3 regions of the Streptomyces sp. NPDC096048 genome follow, and region 1 is predicted to be linked to each of the others. Evidence: riboswitches for the same ligand, from Rfam matches in the RefSeq annotation. Region 1 holds a riboswitch; each other region holds the start of a gene.
The links. A riboswitch is a leader RNA that binds a small molecule or an ion and turns the genes downstream of it on or off. The one in region 1 is predicted to bind cyclic di-AMP.
Positions count from the first base shown of each region.

Region 2: linked by a shared signal. The riboswitch ahead of ACIQ6R_RS31170 (peptidoglycan DD-metalloendopeptidase family protein) and the one ahead of ACIQ6R_RS00680 (transglycosylase SLT domain-containing protein) in region 1 are both predicted to bind cyclic di-AMP.
Region 3: linked by a shared signal. The riboswitch ahead of ACIQ6R_RS20060 (M23 family metallopeptidase) and the one ahead of ACIQ6R_RS00680 (transglycosylase SLT domain-containing protein) in region 1 are both predicted to bind cyclic di-AMP.

Region 1 covers NZ_JBIWGG010000001.1:133,566-143,344, reverse strand. The annotation lists gene ACIQ6R_RS00715 (tetratricopeptide repeat protein) at 1-942, opposite strand, end outside; gene ACIQ6R_RS00710 (DUF6668 family protein) at 1,170-1,739, shown strand; gene ACIQ6R_RS00705 (flavodoxin family protein) at 1,835-2,437, shown strand; gene ACIQ6R_RS00700 (ABC transporter permease) at 2,427-3,317, opposite strand; gene ACIQ6R_RS00695 (ABC transporter ATP-binding protein) at 3,451-4,437, opposite strand; gene ACIQ6R_RS00690 (outer membrane lipoprotein carrier protein LolA) at 4,587-5,834, opposite strand; gene ACIQ6R_RS00685 (polyprenyl synthetase family protein) at 6,070-7,080, opposite strand; cyclic di-AMP (ydaO/yuaA leader) riboswitch at 7,770-7,937, shown strand; gene ACIQ6R_RS00680 (transglycosylase SLT domain-containing protein) at 7,943-8,443, shown strand; gene ACIQ6R_RS00675 (HAD family hydrolase) at 8,569-9,378, opposite strand; gene ACIQ6R_RS00670 (GNAT family N-acetyltransferase) at 9,665-9,779, shown strand, end outside.
Region 2 covers NZ_JBIWGG010000013.1:5,053-14,831, forward strand. The annotation lists gene ACIQ6R_RS31165 (tyrosine-protein phosphatase) at 1-509, opposite strand, end outside; cyclic di-AMP (ydaO/yuaA leader) riboswitch at 933-1,092, shown strand; gene ACIQ6R_RS31170 (peptidoglycan DD-metalloendopeptidase family protein) at 1,095-2,057, shown strand; gene ACIQ6R_RS31175 (SGNH/GDSL hydrolase family protein) at 2,262-3,047, shown strand; gene ACIQ6R_RS31180 (TetR/AcrR family transcriptional regulator) at 3,237-3,857, opposite strand; gene ACIQ6R_RS31185 (carboxymuconolactone decarboxylase family protein) at 3,917-4,501, opposite strand; gene ACIQ6R_RS31190 (MBL fold metallo-hydrolase) at 4,670-5,863, shown strand; gene ACIQ6R_RS31195 (methyltransferase domain-containing protein) at 5,950-6,786, opposite strand; gene ACIQ6R_RS31200 (hypothetical protein) at 6,783-7,895, opposite strand; gene ACIQ6R_RS31205 (hypothetical protein) at 7,892-9,112, opposite strand; gene ACIQ6R_RS31210 (DUF6002 family protein) at 9,189-9,779, opposite strand, start outside.
Region 3 covers NZ_JBIWGG010000007.1:11,941-21,719, forward strand. The annotation lists gene ACIQ6R_RS20035 (MFS transporter) at 330-1,754, shown strand; gene lhgO (L-2-hydroxyglutarate oxidase) at 1,831-3,075, shown strand; gene trmB (tRNA (guanosine(46)-N7)-methyltransferase TrmB) at 3,089-4,033, shown strand; gene ACIQ6R_RS20050 (PrsW family intramembrane metalloprotease) at 4,044-5,432, shown strand; gene ACIQ6R_RS20055 (aldo/keto reductase) at 5,544-6,488, opposite strand; gene ACIQ6R_RS20060 (M23 family metallopeptidase) at 6,626-7,660, opposite strand; cyclic di-AMP (ydaO/yuaA leader) riboswitch at 7,672-7,828, opposite strand; gene ACIQ6R_RS20065 (PP2C family protein-serine/threonine phosphatase) at 8,072-9,304, opposite strand; tRNA gene ACIQ6R_RS20070 (tRNA-Met) at 9,495-9,568, opposite strand; gene ACIQ6R_RS20075 (dihydrofolate reductase family protein) at 9,624-9,779, opposite strand, start outside.

The DNA.
Region 1 (9,779 bases):
CTCCGCGAGGAGCGCGGGGGCGGTGGCGTCGCCGGGCGCGGTGAGCGGTCCGTCCCCGAGCACGGCCTCGGCCACGGCGTCGAAGCCGCGGGCGGGGGTGGGCTTGGGGTCGAGGTCGAGGTCGGCGACCGGCTCGGGGAGGCGGGGCGGCTTCGGAGCGGCGACCGGCCTGGGGGCGGCGATCGACTCAGCACCGCCCTTCGATTCAGCACCATGGATCGGCTCGGGACCATGGATCAGCTCGGGACCGCGGATCGGCTCAGCACCACGGATCGGCTCAGCACCATGACCCGGCCCAGCGCCATGACCCGGCCCAGGACCATTCATCGGCCCAGGTGCGGCCTGCGGTGCCGCGCCTTCGCGGGCGCCGGTCGTGGAAGCGCCGTCCATCCGGGGCGGCGGACCGAACTCCCCCGTGGGCGGCGCCACCGTACCCGGCGCAGGGCCCTCGCCCGGTTCCGGCAGGGCGCGCAGCGTGAACGTCGGCGCGGACTCGCCGGCCGGCGTCCGCTGCGACTCGGGCACCTTCGGGAGGCAGAAGGCCGGGGCGCTGTCCCGTACCGGCTCCACCGTCCGCAGGACGTGAGTGTGCTGGTCGCGCCGTACGGCCGGTTCCTCGGGAGCCGTCGGAACCGGCTCCGCGGCGAGATGGCTGGAGCCGTCCGGGTCGACGCGGAGCGGGACGGAACAGCCGATGCGCTCGTCGTGGATCGTGGCGAGGACGGGATGGCCGGCGGCGAGGGCGAGGCGGTGGAGGCGGTTCAGAACGGCGTTCTGGATCTCCTCGCCGGGGGCCGCGACGACCAGCGAGCCGTCGATCGAAGCGCTGCGTGCGTCGGAATCGGCCACCGGCACACGGACGTCGATCGGCGTCGCCGCAGGGGCGGGCGAGCGCTCGGCGCCCTCGTGGTCCCGCTGCTTCTCGCGGCCGAGTCGAGACATCGTCCCCCCACTCATCGGCGGCTTCCGTCGGCGGTTTCGACTGCCTGCCGTCCAGAGCCTGTCATGCCTGTCGTACACCTACTGTCGAGTCTCTCCGCTCGCTCGCGATTCTCACGTCACCGGGGTGTCACAGGCTCGTTCCAGGAGGTCACGCCCGTATCGGCGGGTCGAACGAGGACGGGCGCGCGAGGGCGTGACACGGGAGGAGACCGGGCAGGCGGACCGGCATGCGACAGGGACCGGAGATATGGATCCGCGGGCCGGTGGCCGTACCCGAGCCGCCCGCGACACCGCCCACCCCAGAGCCGCCCACCCCGGCACCACCCGCCCCACCGGCGCCCGCCCCGGCGCGACCGTACTCAGAGCCGCCCGCCCCCTCCCCCACCGACGCCCGGCGCTTCTCCTGGGTCGGCGCGCACGGTGGCGCCGGCGTGTCGACGCTCGCCGCCGTGTACGGCGGGCGGGACTGCGGGCGCGGCTGGCCCGGCCCCGGCGACCCGCCGTCCGTACTGCTCGTCGCCCGTACGCACGCGGCCGGGCTGGCGGCGGTCCACCGGGCCGTGGCGGCCTTCCGGCACGGGCAGGCGCCCGCCGGGCTCGACCTCGACTCCGTCGTCCTCGTCGCGGACGCGCCCGGGCGGCTGCCCCGGCCGCTCGCCCAGCGCGTGAGGCTGCTCGAAGCGGCCGTGGACGTCCATCGCGTCCCGTGGGTTCCGGCCTGGCGCCTCGGCGAGACGGACGGAAGTCCGCCACGGGGCACCGATTCCCTGGTCCGCCTCACCGGGCTGGTGCGCTGAGCCACTCGCGCACAGGGAACAGATGGACAGGTACTTGCGTATGCATATAATGCATGTGCTGGTATCCGTGCCCGCCAACCATCCAGGGGGACCTCATGACCCGCCACTTCCTCTTCGTCCTGGGCAGCAGCCGACCCGACGGCAACACCGAACTGCTCGCCCGCCGTGCCGCCGAACAACTGCCCACGGACGTCGAGCAGACGTGGATCGACCTGGCCGAGCATCCGCTGCCCGACTTCGAGGACCTGCGGCACGACAGCGACCACGTCCGCCCCACGGAGGGCAACACGGGCCTGCTGCTCGACGCCACGCTCGCCGCCACGGACATCGTGATCGCCTCGCCGCTGTACTGGTACTCGCTGTCCGCCCCGGTCAAGCGCTACCTCGACTACTGGTCCGGCTGGCTGCGCACCCCCGGCCTCGACTTCAAGGCGACCCTGGCCGGCCGCACCCTGTGGGGCGTCACCGCGCTGGCGCACCAGGAGCAGGAGGTCGCCGATCCGCTGATCGGCACCCTGAACAACTCGGCGGCCTACATGGGTATGCGCTTCGGCGGGGTACTGCTGGGCAACGGCAGCAAGCCCGGTGACGTCCTGAAGGACACCGAGGCGCTGGCGGGGGCCAAGACCTTCTTCGCACAGGAGGCGCCGCTCGCCCGTTTCCCGTACGAGCAGACGGACGCCGTGTCTACGAGGTGATGTCCTTCGCCGTGAACCTCGCCCAGGCCGCCGAGCCGAACACCGCCGCGTAGAGGGCCTGGAGGCCGAGGTTCTTCACCAGGTCGTCCCAGTAGACCGGTTCGCGCATCAGGTCGGCGAAGGACAGCCAGTAGTGCGAGAAGAAGTACGGCTGGAGCGCGTCGAGCTGCGGGATCTGGTCGAGGATCTGGACGGTGATCAGCAGCCCGACCGTGGTCGCCATCGCCGCGACGCCACTGCCGGTCAGGGTCGAGACGAACAGGCCGAGGGCCGCGACACCGACGAGCGAGGCGGCCACGACCAGGGCGATGAGCAGGGCGCGGCCCAGACCCTCGGCATAGGTGATTCTGGTGCCGGAGATGGTGGTCAGTTCACCGACCGGGAACAGCAGCGCCCCGACCGCGAGCGCCGAGACCGCGACCACCAGGGTGGCGGCGAGGCAGAAGGCGATCACCGTGGCGTACTTGGTGAGCAGCAGCCGGGTGCGGCCGGCCGGGGCGACCAGGAGGTAGCGGAGCGTACCCGCGTTCGCCTCGCCCGCGATCGCGTCGCCCGCGACGACACCGACGGCCATGGGCAGGAAGAACGGGAGGGTCGCGGCGAGGGCGGTGAAGACCAGGAACAGGCCGTTGTTGCTGATCTGCGAGATGAACGCTGGGCCTTCGCCACCACCGCCTCCGCCACCTCCGCCGAACGACGCGCCGTCGCTCGTCTCGATCTTCACGGCGATCCCCACCAGGACCGGCACGGCGGCCAGCACGCCCAGCAGGGCGAGGGTGCGCCAGCGCCGGAAGGTGACCAGCAGTTCGCTGCGGAGCAGCCCGAAGGACCACAGCGGACTCGGGACGCGCCCCGCGCTCGCCGCCTCGGCCCGCGGCACCCCGGCCGGAGGCACCCCGTCCCGCGGTGCCTCATCCCGCGCCTCGGCCCGCGACGAATCGGCCGGTGACGTATCAGCCCGTGACGTGTCCGTCCGAGACGTGTCAGCCCGTGAAGTGTCCGCCCGAGACGTGTCAGCCCGCGACATCGAAGCCCTCCCCGGTAAGCGCCACGAAGGCGTCCTCCAGGGAGGCGCGCTCCACTCCGAAGCCGCGGACCCGGACACCGGCCGCGACCAGGGCGGCGTTCAGGTCGGCCAGGTCGCGGTCCGGAGGCTCCGCCGTCACCCGGTCCTCGGCGACGACCACGTCCCCGGCCCCCTGTTCCTTCAGCACCCTGGCCGCCTCCCCCGCGTCCGGCGTGGTCACCACCAGCCGGCCGCGCGCCCCGGCCGCCAGGTCGGCGACCGCGCCCTGGCTGATCAGCCGCCCCTGCGCCATCACGGCGGCGTGCGTGCACACCTGCTCGATCTCGTCCAGCAGGTGGGAGGAGAGGAAAACCGTGGTGCCGTCGGAGGCCAGTTCACGCACGAGCGCGCGGATCTCGCGCATGCCCTGGGGGTCGAGCCCGTTGGTCGGCTCGTCCAGGACGAGCAGGCAGCGCGGCTGGAGCAGCGCCGCGGCGAGCCCGAGGCGCTGCTTCATGCCGAGCGAGTACGCCTTCGCCTTCTTGCCGGCGGCGGCCGCGAGGCCCACCCGGTCGAGCGCCGCCGCGACGCGCTCACGCCGGGTGCGCGGGTCGGCGGCCGGGTCGGCGGCGTCGTAGCGCAGGAGGTTGTCGCGTCCGGAGAGGAAGCCGTACAGGGCGGGGCCCTCGATGAGGGCGCCGACCTGGGGCAGGACGGTGCGGGCCGCGCGCGGCATGGGCCGGCCCAGGACCCGGGCCGTGCCCGAGGTGGGCTCGATCAGGCCCATCAGCATGCGGATGGTGGTGGTCTTGCCGGAGCCGTTGGGGCCGAGGAAGCCGAAGACGCTGCCCGCCGGGACGGTCAGGTCCAGACCGTCGACGGCGAGCTGTCCGCCGCGGTAGCGCTTGGTGAGCGCCCGGGTGGCGATGACGGCGTCGTCCGTGCCGTCCTCCTGGTCCGGGCTCTCCGCTTCCGTGGCGGACGCTTCGGCCATCGGCTCCCTCGCTTCGTCGTAGCTGCTCCGTGCTTGTATCTGACGCGTGACGCCCGACGCGTGACGCCCGACGCGTGACGCGTGCCTGGCGCCTGGCGCCTGGCGCGTGCCTCACGCCTGACGCCTGACGCATGACGCCTGCCTGGCGCCTACTGGGCCGCGTCGGCCGCCTTCACCAGCGCGTCCTTGGTGACCGCACCGGCGTAGACCTTGCCGTCGTCCGTGATCAGGGCGTTGACCAGGCGGGTCTTGAAGACCGTGCCGGACCCGAAGTCGCCCTTGACCTGGTCGCCGAAGGAGCCGAGGAAGCCACCGAGGTCGCCGCCCGCGGAGGCCGTGGGCAGGCCCTGGCCTCCGGTGTCGAAGGTGGCGATCGAGTTCCAGCCCTCGCCGATGACCTTCAGGCCGTCCTTCCCCTTCAGGCCGTCCGCCTCCTTCAGGCCGTCCATCTCCCTGGCGAGGTCACGCTCGGCCTCCCGCCCGTGCGCCGGCGCCTCGGCCACCTCGTCGCCCTCGGTGACCTTCGCACCCTTGGGCGGGGTGAAGTCGAACGTCGACGCGTCCGGCTTCGCGAAGCTGACCTTGGTGAAGCCCGCGTCCACGACGGCGGCGCCGCCGCTCGACGGGGTCAGCGTGAACTTCAGCGGCATACCGGTCTCGGCGTCCACCGCGACGCTGACGGCGCCGACCGTGGAACCCTCCTGCTTGGGCTTGATCACCAGCCGGTACGCGTCCCGGCCGGCCACCTGCGCGGTGCCGTCGACGGTCACGGACGTGGTGCCGTCGACCGCCTTGAGTGCCTGGTCGGCGAAGTCCTTCGGGGTGGCCGGCACCTCCTTCTCCGGCTGTTCGGCGCTGCCGGACGTGGTGGAGTGGTAGACCTCGTTCGACTCGCTGTCGTAGCCCCAGACGTCCTTGCCGTTGTGGATCAGGCTGTACTCGGCGGCGTTCTCCAGCAGCGACAGCTTCTGCCGGTCGGGGCCGTCGGCGGCGACCCGCAGCGTGTGGGTGCCGGACACCAGCTCGGTGAGCTTGGCCGACGGGTCGGCGGCGGAGCCGTCCTCGTCCCCGCCCGAGCCCGGACCGCCGGACATACCGGACATCAGGCCGCTCTCCAGGCCGCCGAGGTCCGGCAGACCCAGGTCCGTGCTGATCTTGACCGTGCCGGACAGCTGCTCGACGTCCGACTTGGCGATCTTCTCTATGAGCTGCTCCGCGGTGACCTTCGGAAGGTCGGGGTCCCCGGAGTCGGCGAGCGCGGGGACGAGCCCGATCGTCACGGCCGCCACTCCCATCACCGCGACCGGGACGACGTACCGCGCGGCCCTGCGCCGTCCGGCGCGCAGGTCCTCGCCCTCCCCGGCGGTCGTGTTGTCGTCGGAATCGATCGGTGCCATGTGTGCCCTACCTCCGTCGTCGGCGGCGGCTGTCTCACGACCTCGCGCTCGTTCACCCGTGAGCCGCCATTCTCACCCGAATCGGTGAGGATTGGTGTTTCCGTGGTGTCCATCTGACCAAATCGGCCAAGCGGAATCGTCAGACCGCGGGCTCAACTCCGCCTACTCCTGCGGGATGACACGGAGGGAGTGCGACTCCCCCGGCCCGTAGGGGACGGGGTACCCGGCCGGGCGCTCAGCCGGCCCGGTGCACCACGGCGTCGCACAGCTCCACCAGCGCGGACTTGGCCTCGCACTCCTTGAGCGGGGCCAGCGCCGCCCGGGCGTCGTTGGCGTACCGGACGGTGTCCCGCCGCGCCTGCTCCAGCGCGGGGTGGGCGCGCAGCAGCCGCAGCGCGTCCGCGTGCCGCGCGTCGTCGCTCAGGTCGGAGTCCAGCAGCTCGCACAGGGCGATGTCCTCGGCGAGCCCCAGTCGGGCCGCCCGCTCGCGCAGCCGCAGCACCGGGAGGGTCGGGATGCCCTCACGCAGGTCGGTCCCGGGCGTCTTCCCGGACTCGTGGGAGTCGGAGGCGATGTCCAGGACGTCGTCCGCGAGCTGGAAGGCGACGCCGAGCCGCTCGCCGTACTGGGTGAGCACGTCCACGACCGTCTCGTCGGCGCCGGACATCATCGCGCCGAACCGGCAGGAGACCGCCACCAGCGAACCCGTCTTGCCGCCCAGCACGTCCAGGTAGTGGTCGACCGGGTCCCGGCCGTCCTGCGGCCCCGCCGTCTCCAGGATCTGGCCGGTGACGAGCCGCTCGAACGCCAGGGCCTGCACGCGGACCGCCTCGGGACCGAGGTCGGCGAGGATCTGCGAGGCGCGGGCGAACAGGAAGTCGCCGGTGAGGACCGCGACCGAGTTGTCCCAGCGGGTGTTGGCGCTGGGCACGCCGCGCCGTACCGCGGCCTCGTCCATCACGTCGTCGTGGTACAGGGTGGCGAGGTGGGTCAGCTCCACGACGACGGCCGAGGGCACGATGCCGGGGGCGTAGCGGTCGCCGAACTGGGCGGAGAGCATCACCAGCAGTGGCCGGAAACGCTTACCGCCGGCCCGCACCAGATGCTGGGCGGCCTCCGTGATGAACGGAACCTCGCTTTTGGTTGCCTCAAGCAACCCTTCCTCGACAGCAACCAATCCGGCCTGGACATCGGCTTCCAGAGCCTGGTCCCGCACGCTCAGCCCGAACGGCCCGACGACGGTCACGAGGGGTCTCCTGTCTGCTGGTGTCTACTGGCGATTACCTGGTTTGTCGATAGGTCGCTGCCACCACTCAAGTCAGCGTATCCGGTCACCTTTCGATCACCGCTAGCGCCCACCGTTACAGGCCGGTCGGTATCGGATCATGCACGGTATGTTTTTGATCAGGTGATATGAGCAGATATTGATCGCCATCACCGGGAGCCGGAACCCGCCATCGAAGATCACATCACCCCTCCCAACGGCCCGCACGCCGATTACGTCACCCGCTCGGCCCACCCCGATCCGCCCCGAACGCATGCCCGCACAGTGTGCGGAAACACCGGCCGGAGCGGGGTCGGGCGCGAGACGCGCACGGCAGCGAGCCCGGCCGGCCGGCGGTCGAGACCCGAAGCCCTCCCCACCTGCGGCCGATTGACTCCGAGTTGGCCTTAATGCCTGATTTGCCATCCTTGTTGAGGCCCGTGAGTTGGCTCACTCCGCCCCACCTGTAGGCAGCCTCGCCGCCGACTGTGCCCTCCCTTTGCCCCGCAAGCCAGTTGAGCCTTGGCAGCCGCAAAGGATCAAGCACCTCAAACACCCCAGACCAAGGTCAACAGGCGCGTTGGGTGATTCCTGCACTTGTTTCGGACATCTGCTCTCGCATACGTTCCCGGCCTGTCGGGCGGACGCCGAATCCTGCCACCGCCCGGACGCACAGTCATCCGCCAACAAACTCGCAGGCAGGAGCGGGGGACCCAGGTAAGTCGCCGCGCCGGTCACCACCGGAACGGCTCGGGGTGAAGCCGTGCCCGTCAGGGCCCGGCCGGGCACCTCCCCGCCCGAACCCGACAGCTCACCTCGCAGGCGTAAGGAGAGGGACTCAAGCATGTCTGCCAACGGTCAGAACCGTCACGCCCGTACCGCCCGCCTCGCCCGGAAGCTCGCCGTGGCAGCCACCGGCGCCGCCGTGCTCGCCCTGCCGCTCATCGGGGCCACCAGCGCCTCCGCGGCCACCCCGGCCGCCACCACGACCGCCGCCACCGCCACCACCGCGGCGACGACGTACCCGGACAACCTCGACGGCTGGATCCGGGAGTCGCTCGACATCATGGCGCAGCACGGCATCCCCGGGTCGTACGAGGGCATCCACCGCAACATCATGCGGGAGTCGTCCGGCAACCCGATGGCCATCAACAACTGGGACATCAACGCCATCAACGGCACCCCGTCCAAGGGCCTGCTCCAGGTGATCGCCCCGACCTTCGAGGCGTACCACGTGCCCGGCACCTCCTGGGACCCGTACGACCCGGTCGCCAACATCACCGCCGCCTGCAACTACGCGGCCGACCGGTACGGCTCGATGGACAACGTCTTCGGCGCGTACTGAGCCGCACCGGAGGTACTGGGCCGGATCGCGCGATTCCGAGCCGCATCGCGCGGTCTGGGCCCGCATCGCGCGGTTCCGAGCCGCATCGCGCGGTTCCGAGCCCTGCTACAAGGCTCTGAGCCGTATCAAGAGGTTCTGAAGATCCGTTCGAGGACGACGGCCACGCCGTCGTCCTCGTTCGTCGTGGTGACCTCGTCGGCCACCGCCTTGAGTTCGGGATGGGCGCCCGCCATGGCGACACCGTGGGCGGCCCAGTCGAACATGGGGATGTCGTTGGGCATGTCCCCGAAGGCGATCGTCCGCCGCCGGCCCACGCCCAGGCGCTCGGCGGCCAGCGCCAGGCCGGTGGCCTTGGTGATGCCGCACGGCTGGAGCTCCACCGTCCCCGGACCCGACATCGTGACGGTGGCGAGGGAACCGACCACCGCGCGCGCCGTCGCCGCCAACTCGTCGTCGGACAGTTCGGGATGGCGCAGCAGCACCTTGCTGATCGGCGCGCTCCACAGCTCGTCGCGCCGCTCGACCCGTACCGCGGGCAGCGTCGGGTGCGGCATCAGGTAACCCGGCTCGATGAGCGTCAGGCCGTCGACACCGTCCTGGTCGACCGCCGCGTGCACCTGTCCGACCTCGGCCTCGATCTTGCCGAGCGCGGTCTCGGCCAGCTCCCGGTCCAGGGTGACCGACCACAGCATCCGGTGCGCGCCGGCGTCGTACACCTGGGCGCCCTGGCCGCACACGACGAGCCCCGTGCGGCCGAGGCGGTCGAGCAGGGGCCGCACCCGGGGCGCCGGCCGCCCCGTCACCACCAGATGCCGCGCACCGGCCTCGGCCACCCGCGCCAGCGCGGCCAGTGACCGGTCGGACACGGTGTCGTCGCCGCGGAGCAGCGTGCCGTCGAGGTCGGTGGCGACGAGTGAATACGCGGTGCGGTCCATGATCAGAGAATACGGACACCGCACCTGTCCGACTCACCCGCGATCGCTTCCGAACGAGGAGGCGCGAGGTCAGCACGAGTCCGCACGAGTACGGCACGACTGCGCACGAGGACGCACGTTCGTGTCCGAAACCTGGCACATCATCGGCTAAAGCCGGTTAAGGGCCTGTGCACCGGTTGGCAACAACATGGTCCGCTACCTACCGGCCGGACGGCCCCGGGGGTACCTTCCTTCTGTCCAGGGGGGACTTGATCGGGGGGTCGGGTTGAACAGCGGACGTGTGCGTGTGCTCAGGCCGGAGGAACTGGGCGAGGGGGAACGGGAGCACTGGCGCGAGCTGCGCGCCAAGTCGACGGCACCACGCAATCCGTTCATGGAACCGGAGTTCACCGACGTCGTGG
Region 2 (9,779 bases), on a different contig from region 1:
ACCGCGATCGACAGGCCCGCGCGGTCCTTGCCGGCCGCGCAGTGCATCAGGGCGGGGACGCTGTCCTCGGCGAGCGCGTGCAGTACCCGGGAGTGCTCCGCCGTGCGTTCCTTGATGATCATGCGGTAGGAGCCGATCATCCGGTTGGCGCCCTTGTCGCCCGCGAGGATCTCGCGCAACTGGTCGAGGTCGCCGTCGCGGACCATCTTCCAGAACTCGGCACCGTCGGCCGGATCGCTCAGCGGCAGGTTCACATTGCGCACACCCGGCAGCTCGACGTCCGGACCTTCGAGCTTCTGGTCGGCCGCGTTGCGGAAGTCGAAGATGGTGTGCAGGCCCAGCGAGGCCAGGAACGCGGCGTCCTCCCCGGTGGCGTGCGCCAGGTGGCCGCTGCGGAACAGCACCCCTTGCCGCACTCGCCGTCCGTCCACGGTCGGCAGCCCGCCCACGTCACGGAAGTTACGCACACCGGCCAGCTCGGGTTCGGTCGACGGGACCTGCTGCGTCACGGGGGCTCCTCCCACTCCGCCCCGCCGGCGCTGCTCGCCGACGGGCACCACTCGAAGATACGGCACGGTCCGGGAGCCTCGGCGGCACAGTCGTCCGACTGCTTCGCATCTGAGCCTTCTGCCCGAATTGGCACCTTCATTCCAACTAGCGTTGGAATAAGAGGGACTGGGGGGACGGTGCGTGAGCAGCGTCATATCCGTGACCGTGCGTTGCTCGTCATGTCCACGTAATCGGGCCGGTTTCCAAGGCTGTTCACGGAAAAGGGCACTGCGCGAATCCACGGAGGGTGACCGGTAATTCCCGTAAAGGATCAAACGGAACACCTGTCAATGGAACCCCTCGCTTGTCCCCGCGCGTCTTGGTCCCTTACGTTCACCACCGATCCGGACGGACGCCTAATCCTGCCGCCGACCGGAGACCGCACTCATCCACCACCCGTACACGGCAGGAACGGGGGACCCACAGGTACAACCGCCTGTTCCGGTTCCCGGAACGGCTTGGGGTTAAGCCGCGTCTCGGCGCGGCCGGGCATCTCCAGCCCGCACCCGACAGCTCACCTCGTAGGCGCCGGAGAGGAAATCGCCATGCCCGCGAAGGGTAAGCACCGCCGTACCAGGGCCATGCGCCTGACCCGCACCATCGCCGTCGCCGGAACCGGCGGCGCCGCGCTCGCGCTCCCGCTGCTGGGTGCCGCCGGCGCCCAGGCCGCTCCCGCGCAGTCCGTTTCCGAGCAGGCCGTGCAGTCCATACCGACGACCGCGAAGAAGGCCACCGGCGCCAGCGCCGAGAAGAACTCCGACTCGCGGACGTACACCGTCAAGAGCGGTGACTACCTCTCGAAGATCGCCGACGAGCAGGACGTCGAGGGCGGCTGGAAGAAGCTCTACTCGGACAACCGCGACGCCGTCGGCTCGGACCCGTCGCTGATCCACCCCGGCCTGAAGCTCTCGGTCGGCGAGCAGGCCGCCAAGTCGTCGGCCCCCTCGTCCTCCGCCGAGTCGGAGCGGCCGGCCGAGAAGCCCGCCGCGCCGAAGAAGGCGACCTCCGAGAAGTCCGAGCCGGCCGAGAAGTCGTCGGACGCCGCGAAGACCTCCTCCTCGGACTCGTCCCGCACGAGCGCCCAGTCGGCCGGCACCACCAGCGGCTTCACCTCCCCCGTGCCCGGCGGCAGCGTCGGCACCCCGTACCACCAGACCGGCAGCATGTGGTCCAGCGGCTACCACACCGGCACCGACTTCGTCGTCCCGACCGGCACCTCGCTCAAGGCCGTCGGCGCGGGCACCGTCGTCTCCGCCGGCTGGGGCGGCGCGTACGGCAACCAGGTCGTCATCCAGCTCGCCGACGGCCACTACGCCCAGTACGCCCACCTGTCCTCGCTCTCCGTCTCCGCCGGTCAGTCCGTGACGGCGGGTCAGCAGGTCGGTCTCTCGGGTGCCACCGGCAACGTGACCGGTCCGCACCTGCACTTCGAGATCCGCACCACGCCGGACTACGGCTCGGACGTGGACCCGATCGCGTACCTGCGCTCGCACGGCGTCTCTCTCTGACGACCGCTTGGGCGCGGCCTCCGCGCCGCTGAAGGCCGGACCCCGATCCCCGGGTCCGGCCTTCGGTGTATTCCGGGATTGACCAACACTTTAGGCGTGGTTTTTCTCACCGCCCGTCAACCCTTTCCTACGGTCGCGTAGGTCACATTCCAAGGTGAATCATGGGCCGACGTGGCAGACGATTCGAAGAGTGACAGCAGAGAAGTGATCGGGTCGTACGTGGCGGTGGGGGACAGCTTCACCGAGGGCGTCGGCGACCCCGGCCCCGACGGGGCGTTCGTCGGCTGGGCGGACCGGTTGGCCGTGCTGCTCGCGGACCGGCGACCCGAGGGCGAGTTCGGGTACGCGAACCTCGCCGTGCGCGGCAGGCTGCTCGACCAGATCGTGGCGGAACAGGTCCCCCGGGCCGTCGAGCTCGCCCCTGACCTGGTCTCGTTCGCGGCGGGCGGCAACGACATCATCCGGCCCGGCACCGATCCGGACGAGGTGGCCGAGCGGTTCGAGCGCGCGGTGGCCGCGCTGACCGCGGCGGCCGGCACCGTCCTGGTGACGACCGGCTTCGACACCCGCGGGGTGCCGGTCCTCAAGCATCTGCGCGGCAAGATCGCGACCTACAACGGGCACGTCCGTGCGGTCGCCGACCGCTACGGCTGCCCCGTGCTCGATCTGTGGTCGCTCCGAAGCGTCCAGGACCGCAGGGCGTGGGACGCCGACCGGCTGCACCTGTCGCCGGAGGGTCACACCCGCGTGGCGCTGCGCGCGGGCCAGGCCCTCGGCCTGCGCGTCCCCGCCGACCCGGACCAGCCCTGGCCGCCGCTGCCGCCCCGCGGCACCCTGCACGTCAGGCGCGACGACGTGCACTGGGCACGCGAGTACCTGGTGCCGTGGATCGGACGCCGACTGCGAGGAGAGTCGTCGGGCGACCACGTGATCGCCAAGGGGGCGCTGTCGCCGGACGACATCAAGGTGCGGATCGCGGCGGTGGCCTGACGGCGGAGTGCGGCGGGCTGCGTGCGGCGGGCTGCGTGCGGCGCGAGCGGGTGGCGGGTGGCGCAGCGTGGGCGTGTGGCGTGTGCCGGGCGGGGTGGGCGTGTGGCGGTGTTTCGTGGTGGGTGTCGCGGGTTCCGTGTGGGGCTGGGCCCAGCGGTGGGGTGTCGCTGGTCCCGCGTGGGGCCGGGCCTAGCGGCGGGGTGTTGTCAACGTCTCGCGTTCCAGGCCGAGTTCGCGGGCGAGGGCCTCGTCGGTCCACTCCTGGGCCCGGGCCCGGGACACCGCACCCGGGTAGGACGTCAGCTGCACGGCCAGCCCGTCGAGCAGGGCGGTCAGACGCAGGGCCGCGCCGTCGGGCTCCGGGCACGTGAACTCCCCGGCGGCCACGCCCTCGGCGATGACCTCGGCGATCGCCGCCTTCCACTGGCGGTCCAGTTCCCGGGTGACCTCCCGCAGCGCGGGCTCGCGCAGGGCCACCGCCCAGCCCTCGATCCACAGCCGCCAGCCCTTGGCCTGCCCGGTCGGGGCGTACCAGCGCACGGCCGCCCGCAGCCGGCGCAGTGCCGACGTACGGCGGCCGAGAAGTCTGCGCAGACGTGCGAGATCGTCCTCGGCGGCGTACGTGAACGCCGCGGCCACCAGCTTCTCCTTCGTGGAGAAGTGGTAGAGCACCAGCGCGTTGCTGACACCGAGCGCGGCGGCCACGTCGGCGATCCGCAACGCCGCCACGCCCCGCGCCGATATCTGCTCGATGGCCGCGCGCAGCAGCTCCTCGCGCCGCTCCGCGACTCCCAACCGGACTCTCACCACGCCCGTCACCCTATACACGCGCCCGGACACGCGGCGACGGCCCGCTTCAGCCCGGCCGCTCAGTCCGTCGTCGCGGTGACCGGGCCGGTGCGCCCCGTGCCGGACAGGTCGCAGGAGTCCTTGAAACCCTGGCTGGTGAGATCGAGTGCCGCGTTGACGCGGGAGCGCAGGTTCTCGACGGCGACCATGGCCGTCAGCTCCACGAACGCGGGCTCGCCCAGCCGGGCCCGCAGCCGCTCGGCGAGGTCGTCGCCGACGGTGGGCGGGGTCGCCGTCACCGCCTCGGCGTACTCCATGACGTCCCGTTCCAGCGGCGTGTACACATCACTCTCCCGCCACACTGGTACGTCGTGGAGCTTGCGCCGGTCCATGCCGCGCTCGGCGTTCTCCCAGTAGCCGAAGTCCATGCACCAGGAGCAGCCGATGGAGGCCGCCGAGGCCATCACCGCGAGCGCCTTCAGGTCGGAGTCCAGCCTGTTCCACCTGGCCACGGACTGCTCGAAACGCAGGTCGCCCCAGAGCACGCGCGGGTTGTGGGCGAGTGCCTTTCCAGGGTCGAGGACCTTGCCGTAGGTGCGCCGGGAGTACCACTCCATGACGTGGAGGAGGAGTGTCCGGGGCGGGGTGAGGGATACGCGGGCCATGAGGGCCACCTTCCTGTCCGTCGGTCGTGCCGGTGTGTTTCCGGGCGCTCGGTCGGGGGCGCCCTCACCGGTACGACGGGCGGAGGGAACTCGGATGTGACATCCGGCGTTCGAGTGATGTCGGACGAGACGATAATGAGAGCCTGACCTACTCCACCTGGAGGTACCGTGGCCGGTTTCCGTTACCCGAGCCCCGGGCTCAGCGTGCCGCGGCCCGCGGCCTTCGGCGCGGACCCGAGCGGCGAGCGCATGGCGCGCATCCGCAGATCGCCGCACTTCCGTGACGGCGTCTTCCAGAACCCCGGGGGCACCGCGCGAACCCGGCCTTCCGGATCGGCCGCGGAGTTCGCCAAGATCTACTTCGACCGGCAGGCCCGGCTCCGTCGCGCGCCGCTGGGCACCGTGCCCGTGCACGCCACCACGCTCGCCGACCTCGCCAGGCCGCCCGCCACCGGACTGCGGCTGACCTGGATGGGGCATTCCAGCGTGCTCGCCGAGATCGACGGGCAGCGGGTGCTCTTCGACCCCGTGTGGGGCGAGCGCTGCTCCCCGTTCCCCTTCGCCGGTCCCAAGCGGCTGCATCCGGTCCCGGTGCCCCTGGAGGCCCTCGGCCCGGTCGACGCCGTCGTGATCTCGCACGACCACTACGACCACCTGGACATGCCCACGATCAAGGCGCTGGCCGGCACGGACACCCTGTTCGCGGTGCCGCTCGGCGTCGGCGCCCACCTCGAACACTGGGGCGTCTCCGCGGGCCGGCTGCGCGAGCTGGACTGGCACGAGTCGACGCGCGTCGACGGCCTCACCCTGACCGCCACTCCGGCCCGGCACTTCTGCGGACGGGGGCTGCGCAACACCCAGCACACTCTCTGGGCGTCCTGGGTCGTCGCCGGGGAGGAGCACCGCGTCTACCACAGCGGCGACACCGGCTACTTCGCCGGCTTCCGGGACATCGGTGCCGCACACGGCCCGTTCGACGCCACGATGATCCAGCTCGGGGCGTACGCCGAGTTCTGGCCGGACATCCACATGACTCCCGAGGAAGCCGTACGCGCCCACCTCGATCTGCAGGGAGGGCGGCCCGGCGGTGCCCTGCTGCCGATCCACTGGGGGACCTTCAATCTCGCTCCGCACGCGTGGGCGGAGCCGGGAGAGTGGACGAGGGACGCCGCTGGGGAGGCGGGGCAGGCGGTGGCTTTCCCCCGTCCCGGCGAGCCGTTCGAGCCGGCGGGGCAGCTGCCCGAGGAGCCGTGGTGGCGGGCGGTGTCCGCTCCGATCGCGCACCCGTGGCGGCGTCCGCGGGGCGCTGAGGTCGTGGCCGAGCCGAGCAGGGGTGATCTCGACCTCGCCGGTGAGCGGTGACGTCGGTCGGGGGCGAGCTGGGGGGGGGCAGATGCCTGTGCTTCCATGCAGTCGCCGTACCACGAGCGGCGCGACTCCTCCGCTGTTCAGCCGGTGGCCGGCCGGGTGCTGCCCCAAGCCTGGAAGAGCGTGGCGTGTACGACCAGGGTGCCGGGATCGGCGAGGTGCTGAGAGAGCGCTTCGATGTGGTCGTCGAGTTCGGCGTCGGTGATGAGGCCGTGTTCCACGAGGGCGGATCGGCACAGTCGGGCGCGGTCGACCAGCAGCGTCCGGTAGGGGTCGGTGTGCTGGAAGACGTGGGTCGACGCGCGGACTCCCACGTCCAGCAGTCCGTGTTGCCGCAGTATGCCGGGCAGCCGGCGGCCGAGCATGACGTCCATGCCGTTGCGCGCCCAGAGCTGAGCGATCACCGTGACGAGGCGGTCCCAGGAGGGGTGCGGAGGCTCGCAGACGCGGGTGAGCCAGTCGACGTCCTGCACGGCGACGGTGCCGCCGGGTTTGGTCACGGCGATCATCTCGTCCAGTACATCGTCGGGGTGGGGGACGTTCATCAGGACCAGCCTGGTGTGGACCAGGTCGAAGGATGAACGGGGCAGGCCCGTTTCCGCCGCGTCGGCGCTGAGCAGGGAAACGTTGCGCAGTCCCCGCTCGTCGATGGTGCGGCGGGCCATCTCTGTCATGCGAGGTTCGGCGTCCAGGCCCACGACCCGGCCGTGCTCACCGACGCGTGCCGACAGGGCGTCCATGATGCCGAGCGGGCCGCATCCGACGTCCAGCGCACGGTCGCCCGGACCGAGGGGGACGCGGTCGAGGAGAGCGAGCGTGTCGTCTTCCAGCAGCCGCCCCTGGAAGAGCAGGCGTTCGCGTTCCTGGTCGTCGGCTCCCAGCAGGTAGGGAGACGGAGATGACGCGGAGGTTGTCACGGGTGCTCCTTCTGGCGGGACGGGGAAGCGTCTGTCCGCCGTAGCCGGTCGCGGAGTTCGAGGAGTCGCCGGCACAGGTCCGGCAGGTCGGCGGGGCGGAAGCTCGCGGGCAGGTCGGCTCCGTGTTCCCGCAGGACGGAGAGCGTGGCCGGTGTGAAGCGCAGGAGACCGTCGTCGCCGAGGCGTACGCCGTCGAGGTGCTCGCGTCGTCGGTGGAAGGCGACGGCCTCGGACTGGGAAAGGTCCGGAGGCAGCCGCAGGGAGAGGACGGACTCGTGGATGCTGACCGGGTAGCCGCCAGGCAGTCCGTGCGGTGCCGGCAGGTGCCCCGTGTAGGAGACGGTCGGGTCGGTGAGCGCGTGCAGGGCGGGTACGGCGCTGTGTGCGCCGAGTTCGTTGAGGAAGTCGCGGGGCGTGGCGCGGACCCCTTCGAGGAGCGTGGGGAGTTCGGCCAGCGGGGTGCCGTCCAGCCATCCCGCGGCCTCGTCGCGTGGATCCTCGGGTGTACTCAGGTGAGCGTGGTGCGCCAGGAGGGCCAGCCGGGACTCGTCGTGCAGGTCGAGGCGGGCACGGATGCCGGTGGCGAGGGTGGCGACGTTGCCCAGGCCGCAGAGAACGGGCAGGCCCTCGCCGTGCAGTGCGGGGTTGACGAGGTCGGGAAAGCACGCGTTGACCACTTGAGTGGCGGGCGAGGCGTCGGCGCAGGCCAGCCCGCAGTCCCGCACCAGTTCGGCCTGGATCGGCAGCGTGACACCGAACCCGGCCCGGCGCAGCAGTGCCGCCCAACCGGACGCCCCGGTGCGCGCCTCGGACGGGGGCTGCGGCGAGGCGCAGACCACCAGCAGTGCCGGGCGCAGACTCCGCAGCAGTGGCCGGAGCCGGTCGCCGGGGGAGGGGCCGGCGCTCTGCGCGGCGAACGCCACCCGGGTGCCGGCCAGTGCCGCGTGGCCTGCCGCGAGCGCGGCCACGGCCTCGGCGCGTTCGGGCGTGCGGCCGATGATGTGCACGGTGCTGACGCGGCCGGGGCGCTGCGCCAGGCCGCGCACCAGGCCCTGGGCGAACGCGCCGGTGCCCAGGACGGCCACCGGTCCCGTGGGTGAGGCCGTCATGGCTGTACCGGCTGGGGATCCGGGGCGGCTCCGTGGAAGAAGGAGTCGAGGTGAACGGTGTGAGGTGCCGGCAGACCGGGGCAGCGGGCGCTGAGGTCGAGTCGGGGTGGCCGCTGTTCGTCGGTGAAGTAGACCGGCGCCAGGGAGCCGTCGGCACGGTGGGCCAGTAGCGGGTTCGACACCAGGAAGTCGCGTAGAACGGCGGTGTCACGGCGTGGGTAGAGACGGATGCGTTTGGTGGAGAAGTGGTTGGGCGGCAGCTCGACCCGTGGGCCGAGACGGCGCTTCCACTGGAAGATCCCCTTGCTGATGAATGCCTCGGTGCCGTAGAAGTCGACGCGGGGTACGCCGTGTTCCCGGGCCCAGCGCAGAAGGTGGTGGTACACCGCCTTGAAGGTGCCGTCGCGGTACAGACGCTCGTCGCCGTCGAGGACGCCCAGCAGGCGAGTGGTCAGCGTCGTGCCGTCCGCCGACCAGTGGCACAGCACTCCCGCCCTGCGCTCGCCCGCGTCGGTCAGGAAGAACAGGCTGCCGTGGGGCAGGATGGCGTGCCGGGCGACGGGCCATGTCTCGGTGCGGCTCCGGTCGCCGTGCCGGGTCGCCATGGTCGGCAGGTGCATGCGCTGGTAGAAGAAGTCGAGGGCGCGGGGGGAGGAGTCCTCTGTCCACGCCCAGTCGTGCAGGGCGCGGTCGCGGCGGAACTGCCAACGCTCGCGCTTGGAGATCTGCCGTTCCAGAGCGTCGAGCCCCTCGGGTATACCGACGGTCAGGTGGACGCGGAAGGGAGCGGTGATGCTGCGGCTCGCCGGCAACCTGCTGAGCCGGGCCGCCTCCGCCCCGATCACCACCAGGTCGGCTGGGGGGAGGGCACCGCGGGCCAGGTCCCGCCACGCCACGAGGGCGTGCTCATGGCCGACGGTGGACATGCCGAGCGTGTCCCGCTGCTGTTCCAGCAGTTGCAGGATGTTGGTGCGCCCGGCGGACAGGCCGACGTAGGCGATGTTCAGGCGGCCGCGGCGCTCGTGGGAGACGACGGCGTGGACCCGGGCAGGCGCGTCGTCGAGCGCGCGGCGCGCGGCACGCCAGGCCGGATGCCGACTGTTGTTCCAGGTGTAGCGCAGCCGAGCGGGCAGCGCCGGGACGGCTTCGGCCGCCGGGAACGGGCTGGGTGGGCGAACCGCGGGGGTCGGTCCGTACGATCGTGGGACGAGCAGCAAGGGAACTCCCTGTCGCGGCGGGAGAGCTGGGGTGGCGGGCGCGGGCGCGGCCGTGGAGTACGGCCGCGCCTCGAGGTCAGTTGGCCGCTTCGCGCACGGCCGCGGCCAGATCCGCGGCGTCCGTGACCGGGCGCAGGTGGTCCTGGGGGACCGGCCGGTAGTCGTCGGCCGCGTACGAACCGGAGCCGTGGACCAGGATGTCGGTGTCGTCCACCAAGTCCCGGTCGATGGCGTTGAACACTCCGGTCAGCGCCATCACCAGAGACCACTCGCGCAGCTCCCGGGGGTCGGCGGGCAGCCGTACCCCGGCCGGGGAGAGCAGGGAGCGCAGGGCCGGGTAGCGGTCGAGGCACTCGGCCAGGGAGACGACGATGCCGCCGCCGCCCTGGCGGCGGATGATCTCGTTCATCCGGGGCGAGGTGGCCGGCCGGCGGGTGTAGAAGGTGGCGTCCAGCTGTTCGTCGGGCGTGTAGGCGGTCCGGGGGAAGCGGGGGTCGTGGTACTGCACGAGCCGTCCCTCGCTCTCCGTCCAGCGAGGCCGGTAGTCGAAGCGGTCGTGGTACAGGCTGGAGACCATGTCCGAGGTGCCCAGGTGCTGGACCAGGAAGTAGCCGGCCGAGGTGTCCGGCCATGACTGTCCGGTGATGTGCTGTTGTCCGTGGAAGTG
Region 3 (9,779 bases), on a different contig from region 1:
CGAGGCATGCCCCCCGGACCGGTCCGCCGCCCGCGGGGATGTAGGCGGCGGCGTCCCCCAGCCCACTGGATCCAGTACAGCGGGCCGACCCACGCATCGCCCATGGAACCGCTCCCCCCGTGGCCGGAGGAGAGCGCACGGGCGGGCGCACGGCCACACACTGGGAGCACGTGGCAACGGACCGTGCGGACACCGCACTTCAGTACGGACCACAATCCCGCCATCCGGAAGAATGCCTCTTAACGCATGGGATCCGGCGAACTACGCTGGGTTTACGAATGCCGCGTGGTTATGCCAGCGCGGCAGCCGTCTGTGTCGAGGGGTGGCGCATGTCCAGGGAGCAACGCGGGCCGAACGACAAACTCGGCGCCGTTCTCGCCCTCGCGGGAATCAGCAATGCAGGACTCGCCCGGCGCGTCAACGACCTCGGCGCCCAACGCGGGTTGACGCTTCGCTACGACAAGACGTCGGTGGCGCGCTGGGTGTCGAAGGGCATGGTGCCGCAGGGTGCGGCGCCGCACCTCATCGCCGCCGCCATAGGCCAGAAGCTCGGCCGCCCGGTGCCGCTCCACGAGATCGGCCTGGCGGACGCGGACCCCGCCCCCGAGGTGGGCCTCGCCTTCCCCCGGGACGTCGGCCAGGCGGTCAGGTCCGCCACCGAGCTGTACCGTCTCGACCTCGCCGGCCGCCGGTCCGGCGCCGGCGGCATCTGGCAGTCGCTGGCCGGTTCGTTCGCGGTGAGCGCGTACGCCACGCCCGCCTCGCGATGGCTGATAACCCCGGCCGACAGCTCGGTGGCGCGTGACGCGAGCCCGGCCGAGGGCTCCGGCGCACCGCTCAAAGTCGGCCACAGTGATGTGCGGAAACTGCGGGAGGCCGCCGAGGACGCCCGGCGCTGGGACTCCAAGTACGGCGGCGGCGACTGGCGTTCGTCGATGGTCCCCGAGTGCTTACGCGTCGAGGCGGCCCCGCTGCTCCTCGGCTCCTACTCCGACGAGGTCGGCCGCGCCCTGTTCGGCGCCTCGGCCGAGCTGACCCGCCTGGCCGGCTGGATGGCCTTCGACACCGGCCAGCAGGAGGCGGCCCAGCGCTACTACATCCAGGCCCTGCGTCTGGCCCGCGCGGCGGCCGACGTCCCCCTGGGCGGCTACGTCCTCGCCTCCATGTCGCTCCAGGCCACCTACCGCGGCTTCGGCGACGAGGGCGTGGACCTCGCGCAGGCCGCGCTCGAACGCAACCGGGGCCTGGCCACGGCCCGCACCATGAGTTTCTTCCGCCTGGTCGAGGCCCGGGCCCACGCGCGCGCGAACGACGCGGTGGCGGCCGGCGCGGCCCTGAAGGCCGCCGAGAGCTGGCTGGAGCGCGCCCGCCCCGGCGACAGCGACCCGACGTGGCTGGGTTTCTACTCCTACGACCGGTTCGCCGCCGACGCCGCCGAGTGCTACCGCGACCTGAAGGCACCACGCCAGGTCCGCCGCTTCACCGAGCAGGCCCTGTCGAAACCGACGGAGGAGTTCGTACGCTCGCACGGCCTCAGACTCGTCGTCTCGGCGGTGGCCGAGCTGGAGTCGGGCAATCTGGACGCGGCCTGCGAGCAGGGCGTGCGGGCGGTCGAGGTGGCCGGCCGCATCTCCTCGGCCCGCACCACCGAGTACGTGAAGGACCTCCTCCACCGCCTGGAGCCGTACGGCGACGAGCCGCGCGTGGTCGAGCTGCGGGAGCGCGCCCGGCCCCTGCTGGTGACCCCGGCCTGATCCACCGCCCCTTCCCGGGTTTGAGGGCATTGTCAGTGGCGCAGTGCACTATCGAAGCCGGGAGGTGGGCCGGAAGATGGAACGAGTGCGGACCGCGACCGCGCCGGGCAGCGGGCGCGGCGTCGCGTACGACTGCGACGTGCTGGTGATCGGCGGCGGGATCGTCGGGCTGTCGACGGCGTACGCGATCACCCGCGCCGCGCCGGGCACCCGTGTGACCGTGCTGGAGAAGGAGCCGGGGCCGGCCCGGCACCAGACGGGCCGCAACAGCGGCGTCATCCACAGCGGTGTCTATTACCGCCCCGGCTCGCTGAAGGCCCGCTACGCGGTGCGGGGCGCGGCGGAGATGGTCAAGTTCTGCGCCGAGTACGGCATCGCGCACGCCGTCACCGGCAAGCTGATCGTCGCCACCGACCGCTCCGAGCTGCCCCGCCTGCACGCGCTCGTGCAGCGCGGCCGGGAGAACGGCATACCGGTCCGCGAGCTGGGCGCGGCGCAGATCCCGGAGTACGAGCCCGAGGTGCGCGGCCTCGCCGCCATACACGTCGGCACGACCGGCGTCTGCGACTACGTGGCCGTGGCCCGGCAGCTGGCCCGCGCATCGGGCGCGGAGATCCGCTACGGCGCCGAGGTTCGGCACATCGACCGGCGCCCGGGCCTCGGGGTCGCCGTGCGCACCCGCTCCGGGGACGTGCTCCGCGCCCGGGTCCTGGTCAACTGCGCCGGGCTGCACTGCGACGGGATCGCCCGCATGACCGGGGACGACCCCGGCATGCGGATCGTCCCCTTCCGGGGTGAGTACTACGAGCTGGCCCGGCCCGAGCTGGTGCGGGGACTGGTCTATCCGGTGCCGGACCCGGCGTTCCCGTTCCTCGGGGTGCATCTGACCCGCGGCATCGACGGAGGCGTGCACGTCGGGCCCAACGCGGTACCGGCGCTGGCCCGGGAGGGGTACGGCTGGGGCGTGGTGCGGCCCGGCGAGCTGGGCGGGACGCTGGCCTGGCCGGGCTCGTGGCGGATAGCCCGGCGGCACTGGAGATACGGGGCGGGCGAGCTTCGGCGGTCGCTGTCCAAGACCGCGTTCACCACGGCCGTGCGCAGGCTGCTCCCCGCGGTGACGGAGTCGGACCTGGTGGCGGCGCCCGCGGGGGTGCGGGCACAGGCGGTCCTGGCGGACGGCACACTGGTGGACGACTTCATGATCCGCGAGGGCGCCCACGCCGTGCACGTCCTGAACGCACCGTCGCCCGCGGCGACGGCGTCGCTGCCGATCGGTCGGGAGGTGGGGCGCAGGGCGCTGGCCATGCTCGGCCACCCGTAAAATCGAGGGCACTGTGTCTGATTTCCGCAACGCCTCCGACGCTCACCGGCCCGCCGCCGAGGAGCCGGCCGCTCCCGAGCCCGCCGCCTCCCACGCCGGTGGCCCCCAGGCCGGTGGCTCCCAGGCCGATGATTCCCTCCGGCACACCCGTGCCAAGGGTGAGCCCCGTTTCCCGGACGGGCCGAAGGCCGATCCCGCCGGGTCGCACTTCGAGCGGCGGATCCGCAGTTTCCAGCCCCGGCGCAGCCGGGTGACCGCCGGGCAGGCGGACGCACTGCAGCGGCTGTGGCCCCGGTGGGGGCTGGACATCGACGGGCAGCGGGTCATCGACCTCGCCGAGCTGTTCGGGAACGCCCGCCCCGTCGTCCTGGAGATCGGCTTCGGCATGGGCGAGGCCACCGCCCGGATGGCCGCCGCCGACCCGGACACCAACATCCTCGCCGTGGACGTCCACACCCCCGGCCAGGGCAACCTGCTGGGTCTCGCGGAGCAGAACGACCTGTCCAACATCCGGGTGGCCAACGGCGACGCGATCATCCTCCTGCGCGAGATGCTCGCCCCCGACTCCCTGGCCGGACTGCGCGTCTACTTCCCCGACCCCTGGCCCAAGAAGCGGCACCACAAGCGGCGCCTGATCCAGCCGGAGTTCCTGGCCCTGGCGGCGACCCGCCTCGCGCCGGGAGCGATCGTGCACTGCGCCACGGACTGGGAGCCGTACGCCGAGCAGATGCTCGACGTCCTCACCGCGCACCCCGACTTCGAGAACACCGTGCGGGACGGTGGTTTCGCGCCGCGTCCCGCCCACCGGCCACAGACCCGTTTCGAGGGCCAGGGACTGGACAAGGGTCATGTCGTGAACGACTTGCTCTTCCGCCGCGTACAGCACTCCGTAGCGCACTCCGCGTCGCATGGCGATCAGCACCGCGATCAGCACAAGGAGCAGCCCCCCACCGGTTAGGGTCCATGCCGTGGCCACCTGTCCCCCGTATCCGACGCGTCCCCACACGCATGCGCATACGCAGCCGCACTGGTGGCAGCGCACCTGGGTGCGTTACGGCGCACTGATCACCCTCCTCGCGCTCTCCGGCCTGGTGATCCTGGCCCTGGTGCGCGAGCAGACCGGCACGCGGGGGTTCCTGGTGGGGCTCGGCCTCGCGGTGCTGCCCGTGCCGTTGCTCATGGCCGCGTTCCGCTGGCTGGACCGGGTGGAGCCCGGGCCGTGGCGGAACCTGCTGTTCTGCTTCGCCTGGGGAGCCTGCGCGGCGGCGCTGATAGCGATCGTCGCCAACAGCTTCGCGACGAGATGGATAGCGACGGCCACCGCCGACCCGGCCGGCGCGGACACCCTGGGCGCCACGGTCATAGCCCCGGTGGTGGAGGAGTCCGCCAAGGCCGCCGCCGTCCTCCTGGTCTTCCTCTTCCGCAGGCGGGACTTCACCGGCATCGTCGACGGCGTCGTCATAGCGGGCGTCACCGCCACCGGCTTCGCCTTCACCGAGAACATCCTCTACCTGGGCAACGCCTTCGGCACCGACCAGCTCACCGGTGGCAGCGGCATCACCTCCGTCACCGCGGCGACCTTCTTCGTCCGCATCGTGATGTCGCCGTTCGCCCACCCGCTCTTCACCGTGCTCACCGGCATCGGTTTCGGCCTCGCCGCGCTCTCCGCGGGCCGCCACCGCCTGCGCCGCGCCCTGCTCCCCCTGTCCGGACTGCTGCTGGCGATGGGCGTGCACGCGCTGTGGAACGGCTCGGCGGCATTCGGCGAGTACGGCTTTTTCGCCGTCTACGCGGCCTTCATGGTGCCGTCCTTCGGCCTGCTGACCTGGCTGGTGATCTGGACCCGGCAGCGCGAACTGGGCACCGTACGCGCCGAACTCCCCGTGTACGTCGTGGCCGGGTGGCTGGCGCCGACGGAGCCGTACGCGCTCGGCTCGATGCGGGCCCGCCGCATCGCCCGTCGGCACGCCTTGCGGCATGCCGGGAAGGAGGCGGCGCGGGCGGTGGCGCAGTACGAGGCGTACGCGACCTCGCTGGCGTTCCTGCGACAGCGCGGGCGCCGGGGCAGGGCGGGCGCCGACTTCGCCGTACGGGAGCGGGAGCTGCTGAACGCCCTGTGGCACCGGCGCGACGTGGCGCGCCCGGCACTGGACTACGCGGCCCGGGCCACGGCGCCGCCCGTGCCGGTGGCCGCACGCCCCTGGGCGCATCCGTACGGAGCGGCGTACGGGACGGCGTACGGGCCCGCCCACCCGGCGGCGGCCCCGACGCCGTACGCCGCACCGGCCGCGTACAGCCCGCACACGGCGCAAGCCGCCTACGTCCCGTACTCTCCGCCCAGCCCCTACCGGCCGTAACGGCGGTGAAGGCGGTGAAGGCGGTGAACGCGGTGAAGGCGGTGACGCGGTAAAGGCAGGAACAGCGATAAGGCCAGTGACGGCCGCACCGCCCGTTCCGGAGACCGGGACTCAGGCCGACGCCTCCGTAAGCCTCCCGGCCTCGCTCTCCGTCAGGCTCAGCTCCGCCACCCCCAGCAGCGCCGGCAACTGCTCCACCGTGCGCGCGGACGCGATCGGCGCGGCCACCGTCGGCTGCGCGGCCAGCCAGGCCAGGGCGACCGTGGCGACGGGAGCGTCGTGGGCCTCCGCGATCTCGTCCAGGGCCGCGAGGACCCGCCGGCCGCGCTCGGTCTCCAGGTGCTTCGCCGCACCGCCCGCCCGCGGACTGTCGACGGCGGCACCGGGCCGGTACTTGCCCGTGAGGAAGCCGGACGCGAGGGCGTAGTACGGCACGGCGGCCAGACCCGCCCGCTCGGCGAGGTCGCGCGACTCGCCCTCGTAGGTGTCGCGCGAGACCAGGTTGTAGTGGGGCTGGAGGGCCACGTACCGGGCGAGGCCCTCACGGTCGGAGAAGGCCAGGGACTCCGCGAGCCGCTCGGCGGAGATGTTGGAGGCGGCGATGTGCCGGACCTTGCCCGCCCTCACCAGTTCGTCGAGCGCGCCGATGATCTCCTCCACCGGCACCTCGGGCTTGTCGAAGTGGGTGTAGTAGAGGTCGATGTGGTCGGTGCCCAGGCGGCGCAGCGAGGCGTCGGCGGCGGCCTTGATGTTCGCGGCGGACAGTCCCGGGTACTCGGGGTGCTGGCTGACCTTGGTGGCGAGGACGACGTCACCGCGGTTGCCGCGGGAGGCGAGCCACTTGCCGATGACGGTCTCGGACTCGCCGCCGCTGTTGCCGTCGACCCACGCGGAGTAGGAGTCGGCGGTGTCGAGGAAGTTGCCGCCCGCGGCGGTGTACGCGTCGAGGACGGCGAAGGAGGTGTCCTGGTCGGCGGTCCAGCCGAAGACGTTCCCGCCGAGGGCGAGGGGGAAGACCTCCAGGTCGGAGGAGCCGAGCTTGCGCAGAGAAGTCATGTCCTGCGTCAACGAACGTACCGGATCTGGCGATTCCGGAAGCGGGGCAAAGTTCCCGCAAACCGGCAGCCCTGGCGTCGGGGGGTCGCCGTCAGGACCGCCGGAACCAGGGGCGGTGGGGCCGGAAACGGCGTGGGTCAGGGAGTCAGGCCCTTGCTCTGCAGCCACGCCATCGGGTCGATACCGCCGCCTCCGCTGGTGTGGACCTCCATGTGGAGGTGCGCGCCGGTGACGTTGCCGGTGGCGCCGACGCGGCCGATGACGTCACCGGTGGTGACCTTCTGGCCGACGCTGACGCTGATGGAGGACTGGTGGGCGTACCAGATCTCGGTGCCGTCGTCGAGGGTGAGCACGGTCTTGTAGCCGTACGACCCCTCGTACCCGGCCGACGTGATGGTGCCGCTGTGCACCGCCTTGAGCAGCGTGCCCGTGGGAGCGGCGAAGTCGAGACCGGTGTGGTAGCCGGAGGACCAGTAGGCGCCGGCCTGGCCGAAGCTGGAGGAGATCGTGTACGAGGAGGTCGGCAGTGTGTACTGCTTGGCCAGCTTCGCGAGCCGCTCGGCCTCGGCCTTCTTCGCGGCCTCCTCCTCCGCCTTCTTCTTGGCGGCGGCGGCTTTGGCCTCGGCCTCCTTCTCCGCCTTGGCGGCGGCTTCCGCGGCCTTCTTCTCGGCGGCGGCTGCGGCCTCGGCGGCGGCCTTGGTCTCGACCTGGGTCTGCTGCTGCTCGGCCTGCGCCATGATCCGGGCCCGCAGCGTCTCACCGGCGTCGGCGGCGCTCTCCGAGGAGGTGTCGGCGGCGACCGTGCCGATGCTGCTGAGCGGGGTGGCGGAGCCCTCCGGCTCCGGCTTCTCCTCGTCGGAGATGAGCGAGCCGACGTTCGGCAGGTCCGGCATGGAGATCGACACCGGCGGCTTGCCGGTCTGCGCACTGGCCATGCCGCCCGCGCCGACGGCGGCTATGACACCGACGCCGAGGACGGTGGAGCTGCGGGCGAGCCCGCCGCGCTGCTTGGCGACGCGGTGCCGGCCGCGTACGGGGCGGATGGACTCCGCGGTGGGGTTCCACTCCTCCCAGGGGCCCTCTTCGGCGCGGTGGACGTCGTAGCCGAAGGTGTCGGTGTCGTGCCCGCTGGGCACGAACGGGGCCTCGGGGGCAGGCCGGTTGGACGCCACGTGGGCGTACTCCTTTCCTTCCTTTCGCCTACCGGGTTAGCTGACGGGTTCGGAGCAGGAAGGTCTCCTACGCGCGTATATCCGCCGTGTCTCCACGGCGTCGTACGAGCGATTCACCCCAATGTGGTGGTTCCCCGGTTCCCTTGCGGGATTCGGCGCGTGCGCACGGAGCCGCCTTCTGTGACGGCTGGGACGACCGCGCTGCGTTATCGAACGTTAATAGACGCGGGGCTCGGATTCCAAGCCGTTCCTCTTGATCATTAACGGATCCGGCCCGGACGTAGGCCTCACGATCGGTGAAAACCGGGCGAGTTGACCGCGCTTCGGTATTCCCCTTCACGGCACAAGTTTCTGATGGTGCATCAGTTGTTATGCGCAGGGCGGTCGGACCGTCACGTCCGGTGATGTCGATCAAGGTCGCCGTACGGCGAGCAGTGCCATGTCGTCGGCCATACCACCCCCGGAGTGCCTGCGCACGTCCTCGGCGAGGGTGCCGAGCAGCTCCGCCGGATGCCGGAACACGCGGCCGGCCAGCCGCGCGTGCGGCTCGTAGAACTCGCCCCGCCCGTCCCGCGCTTCCGACAGCCCGTCGGTGTACAGCAGCAGCGTGGCCCCGGCGGGGAAGTCGGCCTCCTCCGCGCGGTCGGGCCACACGCCCAGCTCACCCATGCCGAGCGGCAGCGCCGACTCCCGGGCGGGCAGCGGGCGCAGGGTGCCGTCGGCGTACAGCAGCAGGGGCGGCGGATGGCCGCGGTTGACGATGCGTACGATCCCGTCGCCGTGCGGGAGTTCGGCGAGTACGGCGGTGGTGAACCCCTCGAAGGCGTCCAGTCCGTCCCGCCGGGTTCCTTCGCGGGCCAGCGCACGCTCCAGTCGCTGTGCCACCGCCTCCAGCGTCGCCTCCTGCTCGGCGGCCTCCCGGAAGGCGCCGATCACGACGGCGACGGCGGCCACCGCGCCCATGCCCTTGCCGCGCACGTCCCCGACGATGAGCCGGATGCCGCGCGCACTGTCCTGCACCGCGTACAGATCGCCGCCGATGAAGGCGTCGGCCTGCGCGGCCTCGTAACAGGCGGCGATCTCGAAACCGCCGATCCGCTCGGCGGGCTCGGGCAGCACGGCGCGCTGGGCGGCCTCGGCGATCTCACGGACGGAGACGAGGCGCTCGCCCGTGCGGCGGACGAAGCCGTTCACGAGGACGGCGAGGACGGCGACCGTCGCGATGGTGATCAGCTCGGTGAGGGAGTCGACGTAGTGGATGACTCCCTTGCTCAGCTGCAGCCCGATGACGGCGGCGACCACGGCGACACCGGTGAGCACCGTGCCGCGCCGTGAGTAGACCGGGGCGGCGACCAGGGGCGCGGCCGTGTAGAGGGGCCCTGCGGTGAAGTACCTCGGGGTGAAGATGTCGTACAGGACGGCGGCGACGATCAGCAGCACGGGGAGCAGGCGCACGAAGGCACGCCCGTACGAGGTCCGCCGCGGCGGCGGCGATGCGGTCGGCAGCCCCGCGGCCGGCCGCCCGGCGAGCGGCGGCACGCGCTCCGGGCCGCCGCCGAGGCCGGGGTCGGGCACGGGGTCGCCGGGGAGCCGGCCGCCGGCCCGGGCGTACGCTCCCTCGTCCTCCACGTCACCTGGCCGCACCACTCGTCTCCCGCCACCCCGCACGTCCGCGCCGCTTGCCGTCCCGTACTCCAGGTTTCCCGGAGCGGGGACGGGGGGCGAGCCGTGAGGGCCGAGCGGGTGACGCGGCGGAGCACGTGCGAGAGGCGGGTGCGAAGGGCAAACACACCGAAGGCCGGAATCCTCATGGATTCCGGCCTTCGGCCTTGAGTAGCGGGGACAGGATTTGAACCTGCGACCTCTGGGTTATGAGCCCAGCGAGCTACCGAGCTGCTCCACCCCGCGCCGTTGTGTCTCCACTGTACGTCATCCCGGGGGTGGAATGCACATCCGTAAATCCCTACCCCTCCAGGTGGCGGTTCGGCGCCTTCGCCCGCCGCTCGTACTCCGGCAGTACGACGACGGTGGCGCCCCCGGCGGCGAGCACCCCGCTGCCGTCGGCCCCCGGCACGAAGGTGTCCGGCTCCCGCCAGGCCGTGACCACGCGGCGCACCCC